DNA from 3 places in the Dermacoccus nishinomiyaensis genome. Region 1 is predicted to be linked to each of the others. Evidence: riboswitches for the same ligand, from Rfam matches in the RefSeq annotation. Region 1 holds a riboswitch; each other region holds the start of a gene.
The links. A riboswitch is a leader RNA that binds a small molecule or an ion and turns the genes downstream of it on or off. The one in region 1 is predicted to bind S-adenosylmethionine.
Positions count from the first base shown of each region.

Region 2: it holds a riboswitch for S-adenosylmethionine, as region 1 does, so the genes downstream of both, DYE07_RS03710 (aminotransferase class V-fold PLP-dependent enzyme) here and DYE07_RS02615 (bifunctional o-acetylhomoserine/o-acetylserine sulfhydrylase) in region 1, are expected to answer to the same signal.
Region 3: it holds a riboswitch for S-adenosylmethionine, as region 1 does, so the genes downstream of both, DYE07_RS07440 (TauD/TfdA dioxygenase family protein) here and DYE07_RS02615 (bifunctional o-acetylhomoserine/o-acetylserine sulfhydrylase) in region 1, are expected to answer to the same signal.

Region 1 covers NZ_UFXX01000001.1:524,757-532,192, forward strand. Annotated here, with positions in the region: gene DYE07_RS02590 (glycosyltransferase family 4 protein) at 1-1,024, opposite strand, end outside; gene DYE07_RS02595 (phosphatidylinositol mannoside acyltransferase) at 1,028-1,972, opposite strand; gene pgsA (phosphatidylinositol phosphate synthase) at 1,977-2,597, opposite strand; gene DYE07_RS02605 (HIT family protein) at 2,663-3,238, opposite strand; gene DYE07_RS14635 (hypothetical protein) at 3,322-3,711, opposite strand; gene DYE07_RS02610 (GNAT family N-acetyltransferase) at 3,708-4,202, opposite strand; SAM riboswitch class IV at 4,326-4,441, shown strand; gene DYE07_RS02615 (bifunctional o-acetylhomoserine/o-acetylserine sulfhydrylase) at 4,514-5,827, shown strand; gene thrS (threonine--tRNA ligase) at 5,994-7,436, opposite strand, start outside.
Region 2 covers NZ_UFXX01000001.1:786,059-793,494, reverse strand. Annotated here, with positions in the region: gene DYE07_RS03725 (thymidylate synthase) at 1-381, opposite strand, end outside; gene dapA (4-hydroxy-tetrahydrodipicolinate synthase) at 512-1,402, shown strand; gene DYE07_RS03715 (ribonuclease J) at 1,402-3,081, shown strand; gene DYE07_RS03710 (aminotransferase class V-fold PLP-dependent enzyme) at 3,364-4,938, opposite strand; SAM riboswitch class IV at 4,982-5,096, opposite strand; gene DYE07_RS03700 (DNA translocase FtsK 4TM domain-containing protein) at 5,417-7,436, shown strand, end outside.
Region 3 covers NZ_UFXX01000001.1:1,601,439-1,608,874, reverse strand. Annotated here, with positions in the region: gene DYE07_RS07470 (GNAT family N-acetyltransferase) at 1-11, shown strand, start outside; gene DYE07_RS07465 (NADP-dependent oxidoreductase) at 208-1,218, shown strand; gene DYE07_RS07460 (FAD-binding protein) at 1,411-2,676, shown strand; gene DYE07_RS07455 (FAD-binding oxidoreductase) at 2,729-4,126, shown strand; gene DYE07_RS07450 (SAM-dependent methyltransferase) at 4,123-5,427, shown strand; gene DYE07_RS07445 (hypothetical protein) at 5,432-5,785, opposite strand; SAM riboswitch class IV at 5,948-6,075, shown strand; gene DYE07_RS07440 (TauD/TfdA dioxygenase family protein) at 6,086-7,063, shown strand; gene DYE07_RS07435 (GNAT family N-acetyltransferase) at 7,345-7,436, shown strand, end outside.

The sequences.
Region 1 (7,436 bases):
CCCGGGACAGGGCGTCACGCGCACCGCGGTCAGCGAGCACCCCCGTCACCGCATGCGCCAGCGCCGCCGCGTCGCCGGTGTCGAAGAGGACGCCGCAGCGGCCGTCGTCGAGCACGCGCGCGAAGGCCTCCAGATCGCTGGCGACGACGGGGGCGCCGGCGCTCATCGCCTCGATGAGGATGATCCCGAAGCTCTCGCCACCGATGTTGGGCGCGACATACGCGTCGCACGACGCCAGCAACGACGCCTTCTCGGCGTCGCTGAGCAGCCCGAGGAACTCGACGTGACCCTCAGCCGAGGCGGGCACCTCCCGCCGCGCCGCGTCGACGTCACCCGGCCCCGCGACGAGGACGCGCACCCCGGGGTGCGCCCGGGCGATGAGCGGGACGGCGTCGAGCAGAACGCGCAGGCCCTTGCGCGGCTCCCCCATGCGTCCGAGAAAGGCGATCGTCGGGCGCTCGCCCCCATCCTGCCAGCGCGCCTCGGGGCGAGCCGTCGCGAACCGGTCGACGTAGACGCCGTTCGGCACGAGCGCGGCGTCACCGCCGAGATGGCGCGCGACGGTGTCCCGCGCGGCGCGCGAGACGGCGATGCGCCCGGTGATCTTCTCCAGCGCCGGGCGCAGGAACGGTTGGGCGAGCTGCAGCGCGCGCGAACGCTCGATCGAGGTGTGGAACGTCGCGACGAGCGGCCCGTCGTACGTGCGCAGCGCGAGCAGCGACACGCTCGGCGTCATCGGTTCGTGGACGTGCAGGACGTCGAAGTCGCCGCGCTCCACCCAGCGCGCCGTCCGGCTCGCCGCGACCGGACCGAACGCCAGGCGCGCGACGGAACCGTTGTAGCGGATGGGCATCGCTCCCCCGGCGCTCGTCACGTACGGCGCACCCGCGTCGTCACCGTCGCTCGGCGCGAGGACGCTGACCTCGTGCCCTTCTGCGAGCAGGTACGTCGCGAGGTCGCGCACGTGCAGCTGCACACCGCCGGGCACGTCGAACGAGTACGGGCTGACGAGGCCGATCCGCACCGCTCAGCCCCGGCGCGAGTCGAGGTCGCGGACGAACACGCGCTGCATCATGTGCCAGTCCTGCGTGTGCTCGCGGATGGCGCCACCGAGCGCGTCGGCGCACGCCTGGACGGCGGCCTGCACGTCGGCGCGGGCATCATCGGTGTGGGCGATGTCGACCGCCGCGTGGAAACGGATGTCGATGCCCCAGCCGCTGCCGCCGTCGCTCCGGCGGTAGGTGATCGTGATCGGCACGAGTGCCGCACCGGTGCGTCGGGCGATGACGGCGGGGCCGGCAGCGAGGCTGGCCGGCTCGCCGCACAGGTCGACGGTGACGCCGCGGCTCGTGAGGTCGCGATCCGACAGCAGCGGCGCGAACGCACCCGGTTCGCGCACGAGCGTCTCGACCTGGCCGAGGACGTTCTCGCCCTTGGTCAGGGGGATGATCGTCATGCCCAGCTCTTCGCGGAAGTGCAGGAACGCGCGGAAGAGAGCGTCGGGCTCGAGTCGCTCGGCGACCGTCGTCACGTGCGCGAGCTGTGACGCCGACCAGGCGCCCGCGAGATCCCAGTTGCCGAGGTGGCCGAGGTAGGCGACGACGCTGCGTCCATCGGCGAGCATGCTGCGGGTCGCCTCGAGTTCACCCGAGGTGGTCACCCGCTCGGCGATCTGCTCACGCGTCAGCGAAGGCAGTCGGAACGCCTCGCACCAGTAGCGCAGGTACGAGCGCACGCCGGCGGCGACGAGGGCGTCGAGGGCTGCGTCGTCGAGTTCGGGGCGCACGATCGCGTAGTTGGAGCGCATCCGCGCGACGCTCGCGCCGCCGCGGCGCGTCGTGACGTCCGCGATGGTGTCGAAGAGGCGGTGGGCGGCGCGCTCGGGCAGCGCCCGCACGCCCCACCAGGCGCCCTTGAACGCTGCGACGGTGACGGCGTCGCGGGCGCGCGTCGTCAACCCCTCGGCGGCCACGCGCTCAGCCCTCGAACGGCTTGGCGAGGGCCTGCCCCCGCACCATGAGCATGCGCTGCACGACCGTGATGAACGATGCGACCGCGAGCAGCGTGAGCACGACCGTCAGCACGATCTCGGGCAGGAACCAGCCGACGAGGCCGGTCGTGACGAGCACCGCGACGAGACGGTCGGCGCGCTCGGCGATGCCGACGTTCGCCTGCATGCCGAGACCCTCGGCCCGGGCCTTGGCGTAGGAGACGACCGAGCCGAGCACGAGGCACGCGAGCGCGAGGCACGCCATGAGGAAGTTGTCGCCCTTGCCCGCGTAGTACAGGACGAGGCCGCCGAAGATCGCGGCGTCACCGACGCGGTCGAGCGTCGAGTCGAGGTAGGCACCCCACGTCGACGAGCGGCCCGACAGGCGCGCCATGTTGCCGTCGAGCATGTCCGAGAAGACGAAGACGGTGATGAACAACGTGCCGACGAGGAAGTCGCCGCGCGGATAGAACCACAGTGCACCGAACGCGACACCGACGGTGCCCACGATCGTCACGACGTCGGGGCTGATGCCGAGACGCAGCAGGAGCTGGGCGATGGGCCGGAAGATGGCGGAGAAAAACGCGCGCGCGTACTTGTTGAGCATGGTGGTTCAACTGTAGCGGTTCGATATACCCGTTCGAGGCAGCGCACTGCCCGTGGTGCCCGGTGTCAGTCGTTCGGCCAGTTCGCGACGATGCGCTGACGGCTGTCCTCGAGCAGCACCGGCAGCGCCTTGGTGCGCCCGATGATTGGCATGAAGTTCATGTCGCCACCCCAGCGCGGCACGATGTGCTGATGCAGGTGCGCGGCGACGCCGGCACCTGCGACGTCACCCTGGTTCATCCCGAGGTTGAACCCGCCCGGGTTCGACGCGGCCTTGAGGGCACGCACCCCGGCCTTCGTCAGCTTCGTGAACTCCTCGGTCTCGTCGTCGGTGAGGTCGATGTACGAGGCGACGTGACGGTACGGGCACACGAGCAGGTGGCCCGGGTTGTACGGGAACAGGTTCATCACGACGAAACAGTGCTCACCACGGTGGACGATGAGGCCGTCGGCGTCGGTCTTCGTAGGCGACGCGCAGAACGGGCAGCCGTGGCCGGCGTCCTTTGTCGGACGCTCGCCCTCGATGTACGCCATGCGGTGCGGCGTCCACAGCCGCCCGAACCCGTCGGCCTCACCCGCGAAGGCGCCGGCTTGCTCGATGAGGATGTCGTCCTGCGAATCAGCGTTGAACTCGTCGACCATGGCCCGATCCTAGAGCCCCGCCTGCCTCGACGCAGCGGCCGCGGGTGGGCTCGCGCGCACCACGCACCCCCGGGTGAGCGGTCTCAGGCCGCCGCGATCTCGCGCAGACGCGCCGGGACAATGGTTCGATCGGCTTCGCCCGCGTGCGCGACGTCGCCGACACGGCCCGCCAACGTCCGCGCGACCTCGGCCGCGTCGCCGTCACCGACGACGGCGACGATGCTCGCCAGCCCGGCGAGGCCCGTGACGGCGTCCTCGAGGTCGAGCCAGTCGTCGTCATCGAGGCCGGCCGCCGCCCCCGGCCATGCGACCGAGGCGGCCATGACGCCGTCACGAGCCCACTGCTCGACAGCGTCGCGCGCGAGGGCGCCGTCAGCACCGAGGTGCAGGACGACGGCGTTCGCGACCGGTTTGGACGGGCAGGCGATGCAGCGCTCGCGCTGATCGAGCGCCCAGATGACGTCGTCGCTCATGACGCACGCTCCGCATCGCGGCGGGCGTCGAGGCCGAACGGCGCCACACGCTGCATGTGACGTTCGTCCGGCGGGCCGAAGCCGGCCCGTTCGTACAGCCTGCGGGCACGCGGACGGGCGTTGAGCATCATTCGCGCGACGTCGTGCGCGTCGGCCCAGGCGTCGACGATCCGCAGCATCCGCTCGGCCAGGCCCTGGCCGCGCGCCGACGGCGTGACGAAGACGACCGCGATGTAGAGCGACGGCTGCGCCGGCCGAGCCAGCGCCGGGGGCCGGTGCACGAGCGACGTCTGCACCATGCCGAGAGCCGTCCCGTCAGCACTCGAGGCGAGCCACGTCGGCAGATCGTCGTAGTGCGCGAGCCAGTGATCGGCATACTCGGTGATGAAGCCGGAGCGGTTGCTCTCCCCCGCCTCGAGGTCCATCTGCAGACGCAGCGCCGCGCAGGCGAACGCGTCTTCGCGGCGCGCGCGGACGATCGTCGGTGTCATGGCAACAGTCAAGCACGGCATGAGGGTCGTCGCCCGTAGGCGCGTCGCGTCAGCACGGGGCCGCGACCGGAATGTGAGACAGCATTCCCGCCTGATGACACCACCCGGCCTAGAGTGGCCGCAGGTCACGAGCGCCAGCGTCAAACCCCGGTTTGCTGGCCGGCAACCCTCCCACCGCGGCGGGGTGCTCCGGGTGACGACCTGGCCCGGCGCCGAGCGCGTCCGGGCAAGCGCGGAGGGATTCCCCTTCGGGCACCACACGTACGGTGCGCCGCCCGTGCGTCCACGCACTCCTCAAGAGGGACATCATCATGAGCTCCGAGAACTGGGCCTTCGAGACCAAGCAGATCCACGTCGGCCAGAACGTCGACGGCGACACCGGCGCCCGGGCGCTGCCGATCTACCAGACGACGTCGTTCGTCTTCGACTCCGCCGAGACCGCGGCCAACCGCTTCGGCCTGTCGGATCTCGGCCCCATCTACACGCGCATCGGCAACCCGACGGCGCAGGCGGTCGAAGACCGCATCGCCGCGCTGGAGGGCGGCGTCGGCGCGTTGCTGCTCGCGTCGGGTCAGGCGGCGACGACGTTCGCCATCCTCAACGTCGCTCAGGCCGGCGACCACATCGTCGCCTCGTCCGCGCTGTACGGCGGCACGTACAACCTGCTGAAGTACACGCTCAAGCGACTCGGCGTCGAGACGACGTTCATCGACAACATCAACGATCTCGACGAGTGGCGCGGCGCCATCCGCGACAACACGAAGCTGCTGTTCGGCGAGACGCTGAGCAACCCCGACCAGAAGGTGCTCGACGTGCGCGGCCTCGCCGACATCGCGCATGACGCCGGGGTGCCGCTGTTCGTCGACAACACCGTCGCGACGCCGTACCTGCTGCGCCCGATCGAGCATGGCGCGGACGTCGTCATCCACTCCGCGACGAAGTACCTCGGGGGGCACGGGACGTCGATCGCCGGCGTGCTCGTCGACGCCGGGACGTTCGACTACGCCGCCGACCCGGCGAAGTTCCCGCAGTTCAACGAGCCGTCGGAGAGCTACCACGGTCTCGTGTTCGCCCGCGACCTCGGCGTCGGATCGCCGCTCGGCGCGAACCTCGCCTTCATCCTCAAGGCGCGCGTCGAACTGCTGCGCGACCTCGGCGCGGCCGTCTCCCCGTTCAACGCGTTCCTCATCGCGCAAGGCCTCGAGACGTTGTCGCTGCGTGTGGAGCGACACGTGGAGAACGCGAAGAAGGTCGTCGAGTTCCTGAAGTCGCAGCCGCAGGTCGAGAAGTTGTTCTACGCCTCCGACCCGTCGAGCCCCTACAAGGAACTCGCCGACCGCTACCTGCCCGCCGGCTCCGGCGCCGTGCTGTCGTTCGAGATCGCCGGCGGCGTCGAGGCGGGCAAGAAGTTCGTCGACGCTCTCGAACTGCACTCGCACGTCGCGAACATCGGTGACGTCCGTTCCCTCGCCATCCATCCTGCGTCGACGACGCACTCCCAGGGCAGCGACGAGGACCGCCGCGGCGCCGGCGTGACGCCCGGACTCGTGCGGTTGAGCGTCGGCATCGAGAACTCCGCCGACATCATCGCCGACCTCGAGAAGGGCTTCGCTGCAGCGAAGTGACCGTGCGCTGAGGTGGGTCCCCGCGACGGGTGACGCAACCGGGTTCCCTACCCCGAGCGTGGTCACCCGGCCGTGTCGAACGCCGGCCCTCGGGTGCACATGCCAACACACGAGCGCGCCCCCGAACCGCGAGGTTCGGGGGCGCGCGTCGTCGTCGAGGCAGACGTCAGCCGGCCGTCGGGTCGGTGTTCTGACGTTCGGTGATGACGCGGGTGATCTCGGCGATCGCGTCGGCCACCGGCACGCCGTTCTTCTGCGACCCGTCGCGGAAACGGAACGAGACGGCGCCGTTGTCGCGGTCCTCTTCACCGGCGATCAGGATGAACGGCGCCTTCGACTTGGACGCGTTGCGGATCTTCTTCGGGAAGCGGTCGTCGCTCATGTCGACCTCGACACGCACGCCGGCTTCGCGCAGCTTCATCGCGACGTCCTGCAGGTAGTCGTAGTACTCCTCCGCGACGGGCACGGCGAGCACCTGAACCGGCGCGAGCCACGCCGGGAACGCGCCCGCGTAGTGCTCGACGAGCACGCCGAGGAAGCGTTCGATCGAGCCGAACTTCGCCGAGTGGACCATGACGGGCTGCTGACGCGAACCGTCCGCCGCCTGGTACTCGAGGCCGAAACGAGCGGGCTGGTTGAAGTCGTACTGGATCGTCGACATCTGCCAGGTACGGCCGATGGCGTCGCGCGCCTGCACGGAGATCTTCGGGCCGTAGAACGCGGCACCGCCCGGGTCCGGCACGAGCTCGAGGCCGGACTCGAGCGCGACGTCCGATAGCACCTTCGTCGCGATGTCCCACTGTTCGTCGGTGCCGATGAACTTGTCCTGCTTGTCGCCGTCGACGTCGCGCGTCGAGAGCTCGAGGTAGAAGTCGTTCATGCCGAAGTCGCGCAGTAGGCCGAGGATGAAGTCGAGCAGGTGCTTGATCTCTCCCGGCGCCTGTTCGGGCGTGACGTAGCTGTGCGAGTCGTCCTGGGTGATCATGCGCACGCGCGTCAGACCGGAGAGCACGCCCGACTTCTCGTCGCGGTACACCGTGCCGAACTCGAAGAAGCGCAGCGGCAGCTCACGGTAGGAGCGCCCACGCGAACGGAAGATCTCGTTGTGCATCGGGCAGTTCATCGCCTTGAGGCGGTAGTTCTGCCCGTCGACGTCGAGGGGCGGGAACATCCCGTCCGCGTAGTACGGCAGGTGACCCGAGGTGTAGAAGAGGTCTTCCTTCGCGATGTGCGGCGTGCCGACGTAGGAGAAGCCCTCCTCGATGTGACGGCGGCGGACGTAGTCCTCCATCTCACGCTTGATGATGCCGCCCTTGGGGTGGAACACGGGCAGGCCGGGGCCGATGTTCTCGGGGAAGCTGAACAGGTCGAGCTCGGCGCCGAGCTTGCGGTGGTCGCGCTTCTCGGCCTCGGCGAGGCGCTCGAGGTAGGCCTTCAGCTCGTCCTTCGTCGGCCACGCAGTGCCGTAGATGCGCTGCAGCTGCGGGTTCTTCTCGCTGCCGCGCCAGTACGCGGCGGCCGAACGCATGAGCTTGAACGCGTTGCCGAGCACCTTCGTCGACGGCACGTGCGGGCCGCGGCACAGGTCGCCCCAGGCGACGGTGCCGTC
Region 2 (7,436 bases), 260 kb from region 1:
ACGACGGCTGTCGGGGTTCGTGCGAATCGACTCGACGACGCGCGCGATCTGGTCGATCGTCTCGCCGTTCGGCGTCGGCCACGAGCGCCACTGGTGGCCGTAGATCGGCCCGAGGTCACCGTCGGGGTCGGCCCATTCGTCCCAGATCGAGATCTTGCGCTCGTGCAGCCATGCGACGTTCGTGTCGCCGCGCAGGAACCACAGCAGTTCGCCGAAGATCGAGCGCAGGTGCAGCTTCTTCGTCGTGAGAACGGGAAACCCCTGGGACAGGTCGAAGCGCATCTGATGACCGAAGACGCTGAGCGTCCCCGTGCCCGTGCGGTCGTCCTTGCGGGTGCCCTCGTCGAGAATGCGCCTCAGCAGTGCGTGATATTGCTCCACGCGCCTCACTGTAGGACGCGCCGGTGACAAGGCGCCTGCGGCGTCCGCTTCGTGGTGGCGAGTTGGTGGTGGCGACGTCGCGCGCGGCGGGCGTCCGCACACGTGGACGCTCGTGCACTAACCTGGGCGCATGACGACGACGACACCTTTCGGGCGCATGGTCACGGCCATGGTGACGCCCATGAAACCGGACGGCTCGATCGACTACGACGGAGTGAAGAAGCTCGCCGAGCACCTCGTCGCGAACGGGCACGACGGCCTCGTCGTCAACGGCACGACGGGGGAGTCGGCGACGACGACCGACGAGGAGAACATCGAGACGGTGCGCGCCGTCGCCGACGCCGTCAAGGGCCGCACAGCGATCACCGCCGGGGTCGGTACGAACGACACCGCGCACTCGGTACGCGCCGCCAAGGCACTCGCGGACGCTGGGGCGGACGCCGTCCTCGTCGTCACGCCGTACTACAACAAGCCGACGCAGGCGGGCATCGTCGAGCACTTCAAGGCCGTCGTCGGCGCCACCGACCTGCCGGCCATGGCCTACGACATCCCCGGGCGCTCGGGGACGGCGCTCGCGAGCGACACGATCCGTCAGCTCGCGACGATCGACCAGGTGCGCGCGGTCAAGGATGCCAAGGGCGACTTCTTCGAGGCGACGAAGCTCATGGACGAGACCGACCTGCTGTGGTACTCGGGCGACGACGTCGTCAACCTCGCGTGGCTCGCGCTCGGCGCCGTCGGCGTCGTCTCCGTCGTCGGCCACGTGGCAGGCAACGAGTTCCGCGCGATGATCGACGCTGTCGACGCGGGCGACCTCGCGACGGCGCGCGCCATCCACACCAAGCTCATCCCCGCGATCGACGCGCTGATGAACACCTCCCAGGGCGCCATCATGGTGAAGGCCGCCCTCAAGGAGCAGGGCGTCATCGACTCCGACGCCATCCGCCTGCCGCTGCTGCCCGCGGACGAGGCGATGTACGCCGTCCTGCGTGACGGCCTGACGAAGGCGGGGCTGCTGTGATGAAGAGTTCGCTCGAACTCGGCCCGCCGCCCGCACTGCCCAAGAACGGTGCGCGCGTCATCGCGCTCGGCGGTCTCGGCGAGGTGGGCCGCAACATGACGGTCGTCGAGTACGGCGGACGCCTGCTCATCATCGACTGTGGTGTCCTCTTCCCCGAGGATCACCCGGGCGTCGACCTCATCCTGCCCGACTTCGACTACCTCAAGGATCGCCTCGACGACATCGAGGCCATCGTCCTGACGCACGGTCACGAGGACCACATCGGCGCGGTGCCGTACCTGCTGCGCATGAAGAACGACATCCCGCTCATCGGCTCGACGCTGACGCTCGCGCTCATCGAGGCGAAGCTCAAGGAGCACCGCATCCGCCCGTACACGATGACGGTGAAGGAGGGCCAGCGCGAGAAGATCGGCCCGTTCGACTGCGAGTTCGTCGCCGTCAACCACTCGATCCCCGACGCGCTCGCCGTCTTCGTCCGCACGCCCGCAGGCAACCTGCTGTGCACCGGCGACTTCAAGATGGACCAGCTTCCGCTCGACGGCCGCATCACCGACCTGCGCGCGTTCGCGCGGCTCGGTGAGGAGGGCGTCGACCTGTTCCTCACCGACTCGACGAACGCCGAGGTGCCCGGCTTCACGACGCCGGAGAAGGACATCACGCCCGCGATCGAGCGCGTCTTCGAGAAGGCGGAGCGACGCATCATCGTGGCCTGCTTCTCCTCGCACGTGCACCGCGTGCAGCAGGTGCTCGACGCCGCCGAGGCCCACGGCCGCAAGGTCGCGATGGTCGGGCGCTCGATGGTGCGCAACATGACGATCGCCGCCGACCTCGGCTACCTCAAGGTGCCCGACAACGTGCTCGTCGACATCAAGAAGCTCGAGCAGATGCCCGAGGACAAGCAGGTGCTCATCTGCACCGGCTCGCAGGGTGAGCCGATGGCGGCGCTCGCGCGCATGGCGAACCGCGACCACCGTATCGACGTGGGGGAGGGCGACACCATCCTCATGGCGAGCTCGCTCATCCCGGGCAACGAGAACGCCGTCTACGGCCTCATCAACGGCCTCATGCGTCTCGGCGCCAATGTCGTGCACAAGGGCAACGCGATGGTGCACGTCTCGGGCCACGCCTCCGCCGGCGAGCTGCTGTACTGCTACAACGTCGTCAAGCCGAAGAACGTCATGCCGATCCACGGCGAGTGGCGTCACCTCGTCGCCAACGGCAAGCTCGCCGCCGCGACGGGTGTGCCGAGCGACCAGGTGCTGCTCGCGGAGAACGGCGTCGTCGTCGACCTCGTCAACGGCAAGGCTGCCATCACGGGCGCGGTGCCGGTCGGGTACGTCTACGTCGACGGTTCGCTCGTCGGTACGACCGACGAGGACATGCTCAAGGACCGTCGCATCCTGCGTGACGAGGGCTTCGTCACCGTCATCGTCGTGCGCGACGCGAAGACGGGCGCGATCCTCGCCGGCCCGGACATCCGCACGCGCGGCTTCGCCGAGGGCGACGAGGTGTTCGACCGCGTCCGGCCGAAGATCGAGCAGGCGCTGCTCGAGGCACGCAACAAGGGTGTCAAGGACAGCCACCAACTGCAGCAGGTCATCCGGCGCGCCGTGGGCGGTTTCGTCGGCGGCAAGCTGCGCCGCCGACCGATGATCATCCCGGTGGTCATCGACGCCTGACGCCTCGGGGGTATGTCAGGGGGTTGTGTGAGGCGGCTGAGATCGCCTCTGGCTGCCATCTCGGATGAATGAAGGGTGCGACGCGTGTGACGCGTCGCACCCTTCGTCCGTTGGGGTGCAACGGGATTCGAAATGGACGTCGAGGTTTGTTATTGAGCGTGGTCAAAAAACTCGCATCAGCGCGCGAGCGGGCCCTTCGACAGGAGCCACCGCGTCGGCATCCCGTATCTGACGAAATGCGGCGGTGAGCCCCTCGCTGGGGCCCACCGCCGCTCGTTCTCCTCACCAGGGGCGGGGCTCTGAGAGGTCGCGTCGGTCGGTGACGGGGCTCCATCCGAGGCCCGGGGTGTGGGTGTAGTCGAAGGCGGGCCCATGGGTGACGAGAGCACGCACGGCGTCGACGAGGCGTCGTGCGTGCTCTGTCGTCGTGGCGAGACCGATCGAGGCGCGCACTGCCGTCGCGCCCTCGCCGAGGCGCGCGTCGCAGAGCAGGTGAGCGCAGAATCGCCCGTCGCGCACAGCGATGCCGTGCTCGTCTGCGAGCACCTGAGCGACGAGCGTCGGGTCGTACCCGGCGACGGTGAACGTCGTGACGCCGACGTTGTCGCTCGCATTCCGCCTTGGCGCGCCATCGTCGAGGTGAGCGTCCGCGGCATTCTGCTCGTCGAAGAGTTCGACGATCCTCACGCCGTCGATCGAGGCGAGACCGTCGCGGACGATGGCGTGGATCTTCTCCTCGCGCGCCTCGGCTTCGCCGCGCTGCGCGGACAGCGTCGAGGCTGCGGCCGCGAGCGCGATGGCCCCGACCGCGTTCGGGGTGCCGCCCTCGTGGCGTGCGGGCGCGGGCGCCCAAGCGACGTCGCCGGCGCCTGATGCATCTTCGCTGACGCGGTGGCTCGCGCCGCCGGCGCGGAAGTACGGAGGGGCGGTGTCGAGCCAGTCGCGGCGCCCGACGAGGGCTCCTGAACCGTACGGCGCGTAGGCCTTGTGGCCGGACAGAGCGACGTAGTCGATGCCCCAGGCGTCGATGTCGACGCGGCGGTGCGGGGCGAGCTGCGCGGCGTCGAGAGCCGTCCGCGCCTCATGCCGGCGGGCGACGGCGGCGAGGCGCTCGATGGGCCACACCTCGCCCGTCACGTTGCAGGCGCCGGTGATGAGGACCAACACGGGAGCATCGTTGTGGGCGCGGAATTCCGCCAGAGCGACGTCGAGGTAACCCTCAGCCTCGGCGTGAGAGTGAGGGATCGGCAGCCGCGTCGTCCGCTCGTCCGCCCACGGCAGCAGCGCCGCGTGGTGCATCGAGCGGAACACGAAGACCTGCGTCTGTTGCGGCAGACAGTGGGCCAACAGGTTGAGCGCATCCGAGGTGTTGCGCGTGAAGACGGTGACGTCGTCCTCGCGCGCGCCCACGAACGCGGCGACCTCCTGCCGAGCCTCCTCGTACCACCGGGTCGTCAGCTGCGACGCCCGTCCCGCACCGCGATGCACCGAACCGTACGTGCGCAGGGTCGTGTCGACGGCCCGTGCGACGGCCTGCAGCGCGGGAGCCGTCGCGCCATGGTCGAAGTTCGCGTGCTCGACGACGCGCCCGTCGAGCGTCGCGACGCCGAGATCGGCGCCGATCGTGGCCAGGGAGGCATTGGCCTGCTGCGGCGCGTCCGCGCGATGATGGGTAGTTGCGGGCGTCTCGCGACGGGACCCGCCGGGGTGCGCGGGCTGGGTGTGGTGACGCTCGGGGTCCGCGACGGGAGCCCCGGGGGTTACGGCGTGAGCGGGGCGGCTCGTGTGGCTCGTGTGGCTCGCAGCGTGGCGGCGCGCGTCGGAGTCAAGGATCGAGAGAATGGCAGAACGGGGCATCGAGGCTCCTCGAGTCAGGGGCCTCGCCGTCGCCAGATGGCTCGGCCCGCGCTTGCCGACACCGGTGCTGGTGGCGGCCAGGTCGTCACCCGGAGCACCCCACCGCGGTGGAGGGTTGCCGTCCAGCAAGCCGGGGCTGTGCGCTGAAACTCATGACCTACGTGAACGCTCGCACCCGGCCCTCCGCCGCGTCCACCGACGTGCGGCCAGAGGTTCGCATCGTGAGATCACCTGTGGGATCGCGGATGGCGAGCGCCGCGCGCAAGAGTCGGCGTCTCGCGGTGGGGATGCCCGTGGTCCCCCGGGCAGCTGGCGGCGCCTCCGACACGGGTCAGGGCGCTGTCGGATGCGAGCGCGTCAACGCGCCAGCGCATCGGGACGCGGATTCGAAGGTGTCGAGCCGACCCGCCGTCACCATTGGACCCTTGTCACGGCGTGGGTCCGCGAAAACGGCCGGAACCCCCACTAGCCTTGCGGGGTGGCGACCCGAAACAGACCAGCGAACGACAGCGTCCTCGTCGCGAAGAAGGCCTCTTCGCAGCCGCGCGCCAAGAGCTCGCGCCCGGCCGGCGCATCTGCGGCCTCGACGACGCGCGCCCGCACGACCCCGCCGAAGTCGAGCGCACCACGTTCGGGCGGCACGACGAAGAATGCACCCGCGCGCAAGACCGGCTCGTCGCGAGGGGCTGCTGAAGCGCGTCCCTCCGCGTCCGGTCGCGCTGCTCGTGGCGCGTGGATGGGTGTTTCGCACGTCGCCGGCGGCACCGTCCGCCGCGTCGGCGCCGCCGCTTCTGACCTCGAACCCGAACACCGTCGCGACGGGCTCGGTTTCGCCCTCCTCGCCCTCGGCATCGTCGTCGCTGCAAGGGAGTGGTGGGGGCTGCCCGGCATGTTCGGGGACGTCGTCCACGCCGTCGCGGCCGGCACGTTCGGCGTCATCGCCTACGTCCTGCCCGTCGTCCTCACCGGCATGGCCATCCACATGTTCCGCCACCCGCGGGGGCACCAGCCGACCAACCGCATGACGATCGGGCTGACGATCCTCGCGCTCGGCTCGACGGGGATCGCCCACCTCGTCGGCGGGCGTCCGTCGACAGGGGATTCGACCGCGGTGCGCGGCGCAGGCGGCATCCTCGGCGTCATCACGGGAGGGCCGCTGTCTGCCGCGCTCACGGTGTGGGGCGCGGGCATCATCCTCGCGCTCGTGTCGTTCTTCGGTTTCCTCGTGCTGACGCGCACGCCCGTCAATCGCATCCCGCAGCGCATCCGCGAGGTCGAGGCGCAGATCTTCGGCCACCCCCTCGATGAACGCGACGACGAGGGCGAGCTGCTTCAGCGTGACGCCGTCGCCGACGACCTGCACGGCGCCGACATCGGCAACCGCGCGCGGGGCGGCTCGCGTCGCGGCGCGGGTGACGACGCCCGGCGCGGCGATGAGCCCTACGAGCAGGCCGCCGAGGTCGTCGGCAAGGGACCGCGCGGCAAGGGCCGTGGCACATCACGCAACCCGCTCAACCGCCGTCGCGGTGAGCAGCAGATCTACGACATCGACACGATCGACGGCGCCCCGGCGGGCGTCGATCAGACGCGAGAGATGCCCGACGGCGGCTCTGACGACGAGCGCGCCGGCGACGCGAGCGCCGCTGCGCTCGCGCGAGCCCGGGCATCGCGCTCCGGAGCGTCGCCGGCAGGGGAGGCGGCAGGTGGGGCAGCGCGCCGCTCCGCACCCATGGATTCCGTCGACGATGCCGTCGTCGACCAGGCCTCCGCACGTGCGGCGCAGGCGTCGCGCCCGGCGTCGGCACAGCGGCCGGGGGAGTCGCCGAAGGCCGCGGCGGCCCGTCAGGATGCCGGTGCCACGCGCGTCGAGCAGGCTGCGCCGGCCGCAGCCGTCCCTCAACGTCAGGTGGAGGCTCAGCCCACCGAACAGCTTCCACCTCGTGTCGAGCAGCTCGCAATGGGCGGCGACGTCACGTACACGCTGCCCGATTCGAACGTCCTCGAACAGGGGACCCCGCCCAAGGAGCGTTCCGCCGCGAACGACCGCGTCGTCGACGCGCTGACCGAGGTACTCGAGCAGTTCGGTATCGACGCCGTCGTCAGCGGGTTCACGCGCGGCCCGACGGTGACGCGCTACGAGGTCGAACTCGGCCCCGGCGTCAAGGTCGACCGTGTGACGGGGTTGAGCAAGAACATCTCGTACGCCGTCGCGAGCGCCGACGTGCGCATCCTGTCGCCGATCCCCGGCAAGAAGGCCATCGGTATCGAGATCCCGAACGCCGACAAGGAACTCGTCAGCCTCGGCGACGTGCTGCGCAGCCAGGCGGCGCGCAACAACACGCACCCGATGGTCATGGGTGTCGGCAAGGACGTCGAGGGCGGCTACGTCGTCGCGAACCTCGCGAAGATGCCGCACATGCTCGTCGCGGGTGCGACGGGCGCCGGTAAGTCGAGCTTCGTCAACTCGATGATCACGTCGTTGCTCATGCGGGCCACGC
Region 3 (7,436 bases), 1.1 Mb from region 1:
ACCACCACTGACGCGCTGCGTCCCTGAAGGCCCGCCCCTCCGCGATTGTCGTCCCCATCTGCGATTCGGCCATCTTCGCAAGCGGCGTCCTCATCCGCGATTTCGGTCACATTCGCCCTTGAATCGACCGTCGTGGACCGTGGATACGCAGGGGGCTTCGACCGGCTCGGTTGGAGCGTTGTCGGTGGCCCGTGGCAATGTGAGGGCATGACGACTTCTCAGATGATCGTGCTCGCATCGCGCCCCCATGGCGCGCCCACCTCCGACAACTTCCGCCTCGAGACGCGGGAACTCCCCGCCCTCAGCGACGGCGAACTGCTCGTGCGTAACACCGTCATGAGCGTCGACCCGTACATGCGTGGCCGCATGAACGACGTGAAGTCCTATGTCCCGCCGTTCCAGATCGACGAGCCCCTCGACGGCGGCGCGGTCGGCGAGGTCGTCGAATCCCGCGCTGAGGGTTTCGCGGAGGGTGACCTCGTCCTCCATGGCCTCGGCTGGCGCGACATGGCCGTCGTGCCCGCGAAGGCGGCACGCAAGGTTTCGACGAACGTCGGTGGCGCGCAGGTGTCGCCGTCCGCCTACCTGGGCGCGCTCGGCATGCCCGGCATCACGGCGTACGGCGGACTCATGCGCGTCGGTGAATTCCACTCCGGCGACGCGGTGTTCGTCTCCGGCGCGGCCGGTGCCGTCGGCTCGCTCGTCGGTCAGATCGCGAAACTCGAGGGTGCGTCCCGCGTCATCGGTTCGGCGGGCTCCGCACAGAAGATCGCGCGTCTCGAGGAGCTCGGTTTCGACGCCGCCTTCAACTACAAGGACGGTGACGTCCGCGGCCTGCTCAAGAACGCCGCGCCGGAGGGCATCGACGTCTACTTCGACAACGTCGGGGGCGACCACCTCGAGGCGGCCATCTCGTCGATGAACACCCACGGGCGCATCGCGATGTGCGGCGCCATCGCGCAGTACAACTCGACGGAGCCGCCCGCCGCGCCGCGCAACCTCGCGCTCGTCATCGGCAAGCGCATCACGATCCGCGGGTTCATCCAGAGCGACTTCCGCGACCTCGTGCCCGAGTTCCAGCAGAAGATGGCGACGTGGCTCGCCGATGGCTCGGTTCAGTGGGACGAGACGGTCGTCGAGGGCCTGGAGAACGCGCCGCAGGCGTTCATGGACCTGCTGAACGGCGCCAACACCGGCAAGATGGTCGTCTCGATCTGATCGTTCGACTCCCGTCGCGCCACGCCCCGCAGGGCGGCGCATGCGACGTGAGATCCAGCTGCGTCACCAACGTCCGGGTGAGTCAGTCCTGACTGACTCACCCGGACACGAGTGACTCACTCGCCGGTAGAGCCAGCACCCCGGCCTCGAGCACCCCGGGCGAGCGCCGTCGGGCGGGTATAACGTCGGGGGATGAGCGCGCTCCCTGCCACGAACTGGGCCGGCACCGTCGTCTTCGAAGCACGCGAGCGATACGCGCCGCGGACGACGTCGCAGGTGCAGGATGCGGTCTGCCGGGCAGCGGCCGACGGTGGGCGGCTGAGGGTGGTCGGCACCGGCCACAGCTTCAACGACATCGCCGACACAGACGGCGTGCAGCTCAGCCTCCTCGACCTCGAGCGTCGCATCGACCTCGACGAGGACGCACGCTGCGTCACCATCGACGGCGGCGCCACGTATGCGCAGGTCAACGCCGTTCTCGCGCAGCGTGGTTGGGCGCTCGAGAACCTTGCGTCACTGCCGCACATCACCGTCGCCGGGGCCATCGCGACGGCGACGCATGGCTCCGGATGGGAGCGTCCGAGCCTCGCGTCTGCGGTGCGTTCGCTCACCCACGTCACCGCTGCGGGCGATCTGCACACGATGACGCGCGGCGAACCCGGGTTCGAGCACTATCCCGTGCATCTCGGTCTGTTCGGGCCCGTCGTCGAGTTGATCCTCGACGTCGTGCCCGCGTTCGACATCGCGACGACGGTGTACGAAGGGCTCGAATACGACGCCCTCGTCGACCATCTCGACGACCTGACGCGCCCGCTCTACTCGTTCAGCATCGCCCCCGACTGGAGCGACGGCGGTCGGGCGTTGCTCTTCGCCAAGCGTCCGCGCGGCGTCGATGCTCCGGCTCAGCTCGCCGGCGCCCGCGCCGCGACGAGCCCTCGTCACCCGAGCCCAGGCGCTGATCCCGTCGCGGTGACTGAGCAGCTCGGTGTTCACGGGCCGAGCGCCGAACGGCTGACTCACTTCCGCAGCGACTTCGCCCCCAGCGTCGGCGACGAGGTGCAGAGCGAGTACTTCGTTTCACGTGAAACGGTCGCGGACGCCCTGCGAGCGCTGCCACGGTTCGCCGATGTCTTCGCCCGCCTCGCGCACTCGATGGAGATCCGCGCCGTCGCCGGCGACAGCCTCAGTGCGAGCCCGTTCGCCACCGGCGAGATGCTCGCCATCCACCTCACCTGGCGCCGCGACCCGGACGCCGTCCGCCGTGAACTGCCGGCCCTCGAAGCTGCACTCGGCCACCCGCGTCCGCACTGGGGCAAGTTGCACGCGGCACCGCCGCAGCAGCTCAGCGAACAGTTCCCCGGACTGCATGCCCTCGACGGCGAGGCGCGTCGGCATGACCCGTCCGGCATGTTCCGCAACGCCTGGGTCGAGCGGCTGCTCGGGAATGAGCCGGCCTGATTTGGTGCTGCAACCGGGGCAGGCGTAACTTCCTGAGACGTGGAGAGCATAGATGTTCGATAAGAAAAAACAGCCCAGTGTGGAACTGGCCGGTGAGGCCGCTCACGCCTCTGCCGTCGCGCAGTTGAGGGCCTCCTTCGAAGCCATCCCCGCCGGCGCCACGGTGCGCCTCGCGAAGAAGACCTCGAACCTCTTCCGTCCGCGTGAGAAAGCGAAGGTAGGCCTCGACGTCAGCGGCCTCACGGGCGTCATCAGCATCGACGCCGACGCTCGCACGGCCGACGTCCAGGGCATGTGCACGTACGAGAACCTCGTCGACGCCACGCTCGAGCACGGCCTCATGCCGCTCGTCGTCCCGCAGTTGCGCACGATCACCCTCGGCGGCGCCGTCACCGGCCTCGGCATCGAGTCGACGTCGTTCAAGAACGGACTGCCGCACGAGTCCGTCCTCGAGATGGACATCCTCACCGGCACCGGCGAGCTGCTCACCGCCTCGCCGACCAACGAGCACGCCGACCTCTTCCGCGCCTTCCCCAACAGCTACGGCAGCCTGGGCTACGCGACGCGTCTGCGCATCGAACTGCAGCCGATCGGTGACCTCGTCGAGACGCGCAACGTGCGGTTCGCGAGCGTCGCAGCCATGACGCGAGCGATCGACGCCATCGTCGAGACCCGCGAGTGGCAGGGCGAACGCGTCGACGGCCTCGACGGCATGATCGTCAGCAAGGACGAGGCCTATCTCGTGCTCGCCAACTTCTTCCCCGAGACGCGCCGCCGCCCGAGCGACTACACGGGGCAGAACATCTTCTACAAGAGCATCAGTGAGCTCGACCGCGACACCTTGAGCGCGCACGACTACATCTGGCGTTGGGACACCGACTGGTTCTGGTGCTCCGACGCGTTCTTCGCACAGAACCCGAAGGTGCGACGCGTGTGGCCGCGCAAGTACCGTCGCAGCGACTTCTACCACCGCATCGTCGGGTGGGAGAACCGCTGGGGCTTCGCCGCGAAGATCGACGAGATGCGCGGCGAACTGCCGCGCGAGCGCGTCGTGCAGGACGTCGAGGTGCCCCTCGAACAGCTCGAGACGTTCATGCCGTGGTTCGACGAGCACGTCGGCATGACGCCCGTGTGGGTGTGCCCGCTGCGCCTGCGCGGCGACGACGCGTGGCCGCTGTACCAGCTCGAACCGAACCGCACGTACGTCAACGTCGGGTTCTGGGGCACCGTCGCCATCACCCCCGGGCGGGCTGACGGCGACGTCAACCGCGACATCGAGGCCGTGCTGCCGACGATGCACGGCCACAAGTCGCTCTATTCCGACGTCTACTACGACGCCGAGACGTTCGAAGAGCTGTACGGCGCAGACGAATACCGCCGCATGAAGACGAAGTACGACCCGCAGGGCCGCCTTCCTGAGTTCGCTGACAAGATGAGGACGCACGCATGAGCCAGACCACGACCGCCACCCCCCTCGTCGCCCAGGCCGTCCAGGCCGTGTTGGAGGAGCCGTTGCCCTTCCGCATCACGGCGTACGACGGCACCGACATCGGCCCGCGCGACAGCGACATCGCCGTGCGTGTCGAGAGCGAGGAGGGGCTGCGCTACCTCCTCAGCGCCCCTGGCGATCTCGGCCTCGCCCGCGCCTATCTGACGGGCACGCTGACCGGCACCGGTTTCCACCCTGGTGACCCCTACGAGGTGTTCAGCCGCATCAAGCGTGACGTGCGCACGAAGCAGCTGACGCCGAAGGGCGTCGCGTCGGCGCTCGCGCCCGTCGTCAAGCAGCTGGGGCCGAAGGCGTTCGTCCACCCGCCGCTGCCCGAGGTCGAGAACGAGCCCCGCTGGAAGCGCCACCTCGCCAAGGTGAACCCGGTGGGTCGCGCCGCCGACTCGATCAAGCACCACTATGACGTCTCGAACGCGTTCTACGAGAAGGTGCTCGGTGACTCGATGGCCTACACGTGTGCCGTGTTCGACACGCCGGACGACACCCTCGAGGAAGCGCAGGAGCGCAAGTTCGCCCTCGTTGCCGACAAGCTCGACCTGCAGCCCGGCCAACGGCTGCTCGACGTCGGCTGCGGCTGGGGCGGCATGGCGATGCACGCCGCTCGCGAGCGCGGCGTCCACGTCATAGGCGTCACCCTGAGCAAGGAGCAGGCCGAGTGGGGTCAGCGCGCCGTGCGTGAGGCGGGCCTCGAGAGCCTCGTCGAGATCCGCCACGGCGACTACCGCGACGTCACCGAGACGGGCTTCGACGCCGTCAGCTCGATCGGCCTCACGGAGCACATCGGCGTGAAGAACTACGCCAACTACTTCTCGTTCCTGCACTCGAAGCTGCGCGACGGTGGCCGCCTGCTCAACCACTGCATCACGCGTCGCGACGACACGGCATCGGCCAAGCCGGAGCCGTTCACCGATCGCTATGTCTTCCCCGACGGCGAGCTCGCCTCGCCGGGGCGGCTCATCAGGGAGTGCCACGACGCCGGTTTCGAGGTTCAGCACGACGAGAACCTGCGCCTGTCGTACGCCCTGACGCTGCGCGACTGGTGCCGCAACCTCGAGGCGAACTGGGATTTCTGCGTCGCCGAGGCGGGCCTGCCGACCGCGAAGGTGTGGGGCATCTACATGGCCGGTTCACGCCTCGGGTTCGAGGAGGGCTGGCTGCACCTGCACCAGGTGCTCGCCACGAAGACGACCGACAACGGCGACAACGGCGGCTACCCGCTGGGCTCGCACTGGGCACCCTGAGCTCTCACTGGCGGTGCTGAGCGGCTGCCCGTTGCCCGTCCAGACGTAGGCGACGCGCAATCATGACGGTGGGGGTGATGCCGACGAGCATCGCCGCCACCGTCATGATCTGCGTCCACGCGAACGCGTTCTGGAACGAACTGTTCGCGATGGCGACGGCCGCCGAGCGCAGGTTGAACGCGAGGATCGCGGCGCGGGCCCCTGACGCGCGGCGTGTGCGCGCCCAGTAGACGAGAGCGCCGACGGCCGGCGCGAGCAGCGACCACATGTACGCGCTCAAATCGCTGCCACCATGCGACTTCACGAACTCGACCGTGACGATCGACGCTCCGATCTCGAACACGGTCACGGCGATCATGAACCATCGATCACCGCTGCTCACGGAAGGGGGAGTGCTCCACGGGCGTTCTGCTCTCAGTATGGCCGCCCGGGTGCGGCGGGCCCCTGACGAATGTCACGGTGTGGCCGCCGTTGATGCATAACTCGACCTTTATGTTTGGCCAGTGCTACGTTATGTGTGGGTCACGAGCCCCGGCGCGAAGTCTCGGCTGGCCGGGCGGCAACCCCCATGCGAACGCACACGCGCGCCGGGGTGCCCCGAGTAACGACCCGGCCGCCCGTCGACCGACGCGGCGGCAAGCGCAACGAAGGGTCTGCCATGACACTCCTCGACACCACGCCCGACACGAACGTCGACTCCGCGAGCGGCGCACCGACGGGTGTTCCGACGAGCGCAGCGGCGCGCCACGGCGGCACCGTCGCGACGCCCGGGCTGCGCATCGAACGCCTCGGCCCGGCGTTCGGCGCAATCGTCCACGGCGTCGACCTCGCGCAGGTCGACGACGCGATAGCGTTCGACCTGCGCCGCGCGCTGCTCGCGCACAAGGTGCTCTTCTTCCGGGGTCAGGACGCGTTCGACGACGACGCTCAGGTGCGCCTCGGAAACCTGCTCGGCGAGCTGACGGCGGGCCACCCCGTCGCGGGCACGCACGAGCGCAAGGAGATCTACTCGATCGACTCCTCCGACCCCGAGTTCTCGTTCTCCGACGAGTGGCACACGGATGTCACGTTCATGAAGGAGCCGCCGGCCATCAGCGTCCTGCGCGCCGTGACGCTGCCGGACTACGGCGGCGACACCTCCTGGGCCGACGCGCAGGCGGCGTACGACTCGCTGTCGGAGCCGTTCCGCGGCCTCGTCGACCAGCTCGTCGCCGCCCACGACGGCAACCGCGAATGGGGCGCCTACCTGCGCAAGAACGGTGGGCAGGAGTGGAGCGGCGAGGTCGTCACCGAGCTGCCCGTCGTCGAGCACCCCGTCGTGCGTGTGCACCCCGAGACGGGCCGTCGCGGGTTGTTCGTCAACCCCGGTTTCACCTCCCACATCGTCGGCGTGTCGCAGGCCGAGTCGCGGGCGATCCTCGACGTGCTGTACGCGCACCTGACGCAGCCCGAACACACCATCCGCCACCGTTGGGCGCCCGGCGACGTCGGCATCTGGGACAACCGCGCGACGTCGCACTACGCGAACCGCGACTACGTCGACGCCAACCTTGGCCCGCGCGCCATGAGGCGCGTGACGGTCGGTGGCGACAAGCCCGTCGGCGTCAATGGCCTGACGGGTGGCGCAGCTGCCTGACGGTGTGAGCTGACATGGCGCGGTGCGGGTCTCTGGGGCCCGCATCGCGTCGTCATGTACCCCTCTGCGATTTTCGTCCCCCTTCGCGAATCCCGTCCCCATCGGCGAATCCCGTCCCCATCGGCGAATCCCGTCCCCATCGGCGAATCCGGTCCCCATCGGCGAATCCGGTCCCCATCGGCGATTTTCGTCCCCATCGGCGATTTGCGTGTGTACATTCGTCCAGCCGGCCGTCGGGAAAATCGGTCGCCGGGGGCGTCGCACGGTGATGGAATGACGGGATGCTGACGCTCATCAGGCCCGACGCCGCTCGCTACGACGACTGGAAGGACGCATTCGACGAGTTCGGCGCGACGCCGAAAGACGGCACGGG